3 regions of the Pantoea sp. BRR-3P genome follow, and region 2 is predicted to be linked to each of the others. Evidence: predicted binding sites of a transcription regulator. Region 2 holds the regulator's gene; each other region holds the start of a gene.
The links. Region 2 encodes PhoB, which activates phosphate uptake and scavenging genes when phosphate is short. Its sites were predicted from a motif close to CTGTCATAAAACTGNCNNAT; they were not measured.
Positions count from the first base shown of each region.

Region 1: pstS (phosphate ABC transporter substrate-binding protein PstS) is a predicted target of PhoB. The motif match lies at 1,128-1,147, and genes of this name have one in related genera.
Region 3: pitA (inorganic phosphate transporter PitA) is a predicted target of PhoB. The motif match lies at 1,168-1,187, and genes of this name have one in related genera.

Region 1 is NZ_CP155066.1:4,043,744-4,046,017, forward strand. It holds gene pstS (phosphate ABC transporter substrate-binding protein PstS) at 1-1,018, opposite strand, end outside; gene glmS (glutamine--fructose-6-phosphate transaminase (isomerizing)) at 1,195-2,274, opposite strand, start outside.
Region 2 is NZ_CP155066.1:3,050,565-3,052,838, reverse strand. It holds gene sbcD (exonuclease subunit SbcD) at 1-632, opposite strand, end outside; gene phoB (phosphate response regulator transcription factor PhoB) at 830-1,519, shown strand; gene phoR (phosphate regulon sensor histidine kinase PhoR) at 1,534-2,274, shown strand, end outside.
Region 3 is NZ_CP155066.1:68,592-70,865, forward strand. It holds gene pitA (inorganic phosphate transporter PitA) at 1-1,005, opposite strand, end outside; gene AAGR08_RS00310 (NAD(P)/FAD-dependent oxidoreductase) at 1,247-2,274, shown strand, end outside.

The DNA of each region.
Region 1 (2,274 bases), 990 kb from region 2:
TATCTTTAATGTTCGCTTTCCACGCTGCACGAATCTGGTTCGCTACGCTCTCTGGCAGCGCGGCATAGTCCAGAGACGTTGCGGTTTTACTGCCGCCTTTGTAGGCCCAGTCGAAGAACTTCAGCACTTCGCTACCTTTCGCCGCATCAGCCTGATCTTTGTAAATCAGGATGAACGTGGTTGAGGTGATCGGCCATGCATCGTTGCCTTTCTGGAAGGTCAGATCCTGGGCAAACGATTTGCTCCAGTCTGCGCCTTTCGCGGCGTTAGCAAAGCTGGCCTCGCTTGGCGCTACCGCTTTGCCATCTGCATCAACCAGTTTGGTGTAGGTCAGGTTGTTCTGCTTAGCGTAGGCGTATTCCACGTAGCCAATCGAACCCGGCAGACGCTGCACGAAGGCGGCTACGCCATCGTTACCTTTACCGCCCAGACCGGTTGGCCAGTTAACGGTGTTACCTTTACCGATTTTGCTGTTCCACTCTTCGTTCACTTTCGCCAGGTAGCTGGTGAAGACGAATGAAGTACCGGAACCGTCAGCGCGGCGCACCACGTTGATGTTGGAATCGGGCAGTTTCACGCCCGGGTTCAGTTTAGTGATCGCCGGGTCGTTCCACTTTTTGATGGTGCCGAGGTAGATATCACCTACGGTTTTGCCGTCGAGGGTTAATTCACCTGATTTCACGCCTGGAATGTTAACCGCCAGCACCACACCACCGATGACGGTAGGGAACTGGAACAGGCCGTTTTTCTCCAGATCTTCATCTTTCATTGGTGCATCAGACGCACCGAAATCGACGGTTTTTGCGATGATCTGCTTAACGCCGCCTGAAGAACCAATACCCTGATAGTTAATTTTGCTACCGGTGGCTTGCTGGTACTCTGCTGCCCACTTGGCATAAACCGGTGCCGGGAATGTCCCGCCTGCGCCCGTCAGATCGGTTGCTGCAAAAGCAGAGACCGCGCTTACTGCGAAGGTGGCGGCGAGGATTCGGGCTACGGTGCTACGCATCAGTGTCATGTTCCCTCCAGGGGATTTAAAAAAATCAGGCTCAATGCCTTTTTAGTAGGAGTCAGTGATTGCTGCTGGAGGGAAAATAGGACAGTTTGATGACAGTGAAATGTACGAAATATGACAGTTATATGACAGCGTGCAGAAATGAAGCGGGCCCGTTGCGGGCCCACTCTTATGATTGATTATTCTACGGTAACGGATTTTGCCAGGTTACGCGGCTGATCGACGTCGGTGCCTTTAATCAGCGCCACATGATATGAAAGCAGCTGTAACGGCACGGTATAGAAGATTGGAGCAATCACCTCTTCTACGTGCGGCAGTGAGATGATTTTCATGCCATCGCTGTCACTGAAGCCGGCATCCTGGTCGGCAAACACATACAGCAAACCGCCGCGCGCGCGCACCTCTTCGATGTTGGATTTCAGCTTCTCCAGCAGCTCGTTGTTCGGCGCCACCACGATCACCGGCATATCCGCATCAATTAACGCCAGCGGGCCATGCTTCAGCTCACCAGCCGCATAGGCTTCGGCGTGAATGTAGGAGATCTCTTTCAGCTTCAGCGCACCTTCCATGGCGATGGGATACTGATCGCCGCGGCCAAGGAACAGCGCGTGATGTTTGTCGGAGAAACCTTCAGCGAGATTTTCGATCACTTTATCCTGCGCCAGCATCTGCTCGATACGGCTCGGCAATGCCTGCAGCGCGTGCACAATTTCGTGCTCGGTTTCGGCTTTCATGCCGTGCAGACGGCCGAGTTTCGCCACCAGCATCAGCAATACCGCTAGCTGCGTGGTGAAGGCTTTGGTCGACGCGACGCCAATTTCGGTGCCGGCTTTGGTCATCAGCGCCAAATCTGACTCACGCACCAGCGAGGAACCGGCCACGTTACAGATCGCCAGCGAACCGAGATAACCCAGCTCTTTCGACAGACGCAGCGCGGCCAGCGTATCGGCGGTTTCACCCGATTGTGACAGCGTGATCAGCAGGCTATTTTTGCGCACCGCTGATTTGCGATAGCGAAATTCGGAGGCGATTTCCACATCACAAGGCAGGTTGGCCAGCGACTCAAACCAGTAGCGCGACACCATGCCGGAATTGTAAGAGGTGCCGCAGGCGATGATCTGGATATGCTCAACCTGGCTCAGCAATTTCTCTGCATCCGGGCCCAGCTCACTGAGATCAACTTCACCGTGATTAAAACGCCCGGTTAAGGTGTTTTTAATCGCGTTCGGCTGCTCATAAATCTCTTTCTGCATGTAGTG
Region 2 (2,274 bases):
TCCAGCGTGCCGATATAGATGTCGCGCACCGAGTCACTTTTGGTGACGCCAACGGTGGTGAGATGGCCGGTGGCGATAATGGGCAGTTTGTTCGTCAGCGCCTCGCGCTGCGCCTGGGCGGCGGCAAAGCACTGCTGATAGTGCTGCTCGATCGCTTCCAGCAGCGAAAGCTGTTTCTCGCGCCCGGATTGTCCGGCCTGGCTGCGCAGAATATCGCGCGGGCGCAGGTAAGGAATGGCGCACAGCAGCGCGCCCGGCGCGCCATCGCGCTGCTTCAGCGTTAGCACCTGCTGCTCGCCCTGCGGTGTGGCGCTGGTGATCACCTGGGTATTCAGGCAGGCCAGCAGCTCGCGCGATTCATTCAGGGTGGCAACCGAATCGTGATTGCCCGCCAGCAGCACCAGCTGACAGCAGCAGGGCTGCAGCGCCACCACAAAGCGGTTAAACATTTCACGCGCATAGCTCGGCGGCGAACCGGTATCAAACAGATCGCCGGCGATAATCAGCGCATCCACCTGATGCTGCACAATCTGATCCAGCAGCCAGTCGAGAAACGCCTGATGTTCCCTGGCGCGACTTTTACTGTAAAAGAACTGGCCAAGATGCCAGTCAGCGGTGTGAATGATGCGCATGTATGCTTCCTGCTAAATAAAAACAATGCGCAAGTATAACGGCTTCAGTAGCAAACGAAAAAAGGGGATTTTGCTTGTCACATTTCTGTTTTTTATCTATTTATCACGGGGCGGGGTTTTCATAAAAGTGTCATAAAACTGACGCATAATGGCGCCGCAAATCCCAGTGACACGGTGTCACACTAGCAGGAGTTACAATGGCTAAGCGCATTTTGGTTGTGGAAGACGAAGCTCCCATCCGTGAAATGTTATGTTTCGTGCTGGAACAGAATGATTACCAGCCTATTGAGGCGGAAGATTATGACAGCGCGATTGGTAAGCTGATCGAACCCTGGCCTGATTTAATTCTGCTGGACTGGATGTTGCCCGGTGGCAGTGGCATTCAATTTATTAAACATTTGAAACGCGAAGCGATGACGCGCGACATTCCGGTGATGATGCTGACGGCGCGTGGTGAAGAGGAAGATCGCGTGCGTGGTCTGGAAGTGGGCGCGGATGATTACATCACCAAGCCGTTCTCGCCGAAAGAGTTGATGGCGCGTATCAAAGCGGTCATGCGCCGAATTTCACCGATGGCGGTGGAAGAGGTGATTGAGATGCAGGGTTTAAGCCTCGATCCCTCCTCGCATCGTGTGATGTCCGAAACCACGCCGCTGGAGATGGGACCGACCGAATATAAATTACTGCACTTCTTTATGACCCACCCGGAACGCGTCTACAGTCGCGAGCAGCTGTTGAACCACGTCTGGGGCACCAATGTGTATGTCGAAGATCGTACCGTCGATGTGCATATTCGCCGTTTACGCAAAGCGCTGGAGCTCACCGGCCACGATCGCATGGTTCAAACCGTTCGCGGAACAGGGTATCGTTTCTCTGCCCGCTACTAAACGGAGTTTTTACCGTGCTGGAACGACTCTCCTGGAAGAGATTGTTGATTGAGCTGGCGCTGGTGTGTTTACCTGCGCTGGTGCTCGGTCTGTTGTTCGGTTATCTGCCGTGGCTGCTACTGATTGCCGTCACCGGCGTGTTGTTTTGGCACTTCAGGAATCTCATGCGCCTGTCGCACTGGCTGTGGGTTGATCGCTCCATGACGCCGCCTGCCGGGCGCGGCAGCTGGGAACCGCTGTTTTACGGTTTGTATCAGATGCAGCTGCGTAACCGCCGGCGTCGGCGCGAGCTGGGTAACCTGATCAAACGTTTCCGTAGCGGCGCAGAATCGCTGCCGGATGCCGTGGTGCTCACCACCGAAGAGGGCACCATTTTCTGGTGTAATGGCCTGGCGCAGCAGCATCTGGGCTTGCGCTGGCCAGAGGATAACGGGCAGAACATCCTCAACTTACTGCGCTATCCCGAGTTTTCCCGCTATATCCGTCAGCGCAATTTTGACGCGCCGCTGACGCAGATCCTCAATAATCAGCATCATATGGAATTCCGCGTGATGCCTTACAGTGAAGGGCAATGGCTGATGGTGGCGCGTGATGTTACCCAGATGCACCAGCTGGAAGGCGCGCGACGTAACTTCTTTGCCAACGTTAGTCATGAACTGCGCACGCCGCTCACCGTGTTGCAGGGTTATCTGGAGATGATGGATGACGCAGTGATGAACGAGCGCACGCGCAGCAAAGCGCTGCACACCATGCAA
Region 3 (2,274 bases), 1.3 Mb from region 2:
ATCAACCGACAGCTGATCGTAGCTCTGCAAGTTATTCAGCAGCAGCTGCGCACGATCGATGGCCTGCAACGCGCGGCTGCTATCGCAATGGAACTCCTGCGGGCCGCCGACTGACTCTTCCGGCGTTGGCACAACAGGCGGTGCAAGCTGCACCATATGCGCCAGCGAGTCGTTATGTTGCTGATAATACTGTTCCAGATGGTTTACCGCGTCGCGCGTGCGCGTGATGTCATAACCTGATGCATTCAAATTCACCACAAAGCCCGCCGGCGCCACGCCGATCAGCACCAGCATAATCAGACCAATGCCTTTCTGCCCATCATTCGCGCCGTGTGAGTAGCTCACGCCAATCGCTGAAACGATAAGAGCAATGCGCGTCCAGAACGGTGGCTTTTTCTTGCCATCAATTTTTTCACGATCGGCGGGTGTCATGTGGATGCGCGAACGCTTAGTGGTTCCGCTCCAGTAACGACGCAGCAGGAAAATCAGGCTGCCTGCAATCACCAAACCGACAATCGGCGAAAGAATCAGGGACAGGAAGATATTGATGACTTTCGGCAGGTTGAGTGCATCAACCACCGAGGTGCCGGTCATCAGGGCGTTGGTGAGCCCAATACCGATGATAGCGCCAATCAATGTGTGAGAACTGGACGCCGGCAAACCTAAATACCAGGTGCCAAGGTTCCAGATAATCGCGGCGAGCAGCATGGAGAAGACCATGGCGAGGCCGTGGGCCGAACCGACATTCAACAGCAAATCGGTCGGAAGCATGTGAACGATGGCATAAGCCACGCTCAATCCACCAAGCAAAACACCTAAAAAGTTGAAAACGCCAGCCATGACAACCGCCAGTTGCGCCCGCATCGCACGGGTGTAAATGACAGTCGCAACCGCGTTAGCAGTGTCGTGAAAACCGTTGATTGCTTCGTAAAACAATACAAACAGCAGAGCAAGAATCAGTAACAGGCTGGTACTGAGGTCGAGACCAGCAAACAGATGTAGCATAAACGTTACGCCATTTTGGGAGGACATGAACGCGGCGCATTATCTGCGACAACGTGCGCGATATGAAAGAAAAATATAGCTCTTTATTGTCTTAAATTTGTCATCCACCCTAAAAATTAAGGTGAAACCATCTATAAATTAGCGAGTTACATTATGACACATTTACGGCATTTTTTTGACCCTAGCGCTGAAAGCCACAGATCTCTACAATCAGCGCCTTTCAGGCAAGGCGGATAAAGCAGTGGAAAAGTTTGACGTTATCATTATTGGTGCAGGCGCAGCCGGCATGTTCTGCGCGGCGCAGGCAGGGCAATTGGGCCGTCGCGTGCTGCTGCTGGATAACGGCAAGAAAGCGGGGCGCAAAATTTTGATGTCGGGCGGTGGCCGCTGCAACTTCACCAATATGCACACTGAGCCGGCGGCGTACCTGTCGCACAATCCCCACTTCTGCAAATCGGCGCTGGCGCGTTATACCCAGTGGGATTTCATCGATCTGGTCATTCGCCATGGCATTGCCTATCACGAGAAAACCCTCGGCCAGCTGTTCTGCGATGATTCGGCGCAGCAGATTGTCGATCTCTTGCTGAAAGAGTGTGAAGCCGGGCAGGTGAGCGTGCGCTTACGCAGTGAAGTGTTGAGCGTGGAGCGCGATGACAACGGCTACACTTTGCAGCTTAATGGCGCGGCGGTGCAGGCTGAAAAACTGGTGATTGCCAGCGGTGGACTCTCAATGCCGGGATTGGGTGCCACACCGTTCGGCTACAAAGTCGCCGAGCAGTTCGGCCTGAAAGTGTTCCCCACGCGTGCGGCGCTGGTGCCTTTCACGCTGCATAAACCCTTGCTGGAGCAGCTTAATACCCTTTCCGGCGTGGCATTGCCCACGACCATTACGGCACAGGACGGCACCTTATTTAAAGAAGCGATGCTGTTTACCCATCGCGGTTTGTCGGGCCCGGCCGTGTTGCAAATTTCCAGTTACTGGCAGCCTGGCGAATTCGTCACCATTGATTTGTCACCGGCCACCTCGCTGGATGATTTTATTCATGTGCAGCGCGAGGCTCATCCTAATCTTAGCCTGAAAAACAGCCTGGCAAAGATTCTGCCAAAACGGCTGGTGGAAGTGCTGCAGGAACTCAAGCAGATTCCCGACGTCACGCTGAAACAGCTGAATAGCAAGCAGCAGAGCGAGCTGGTTAACACATTGCATCATTGGCGCGTGCAGCCGAACGGCACCGAAGGCTACCGTACCGCTGAAGTGACGCTGGGCGG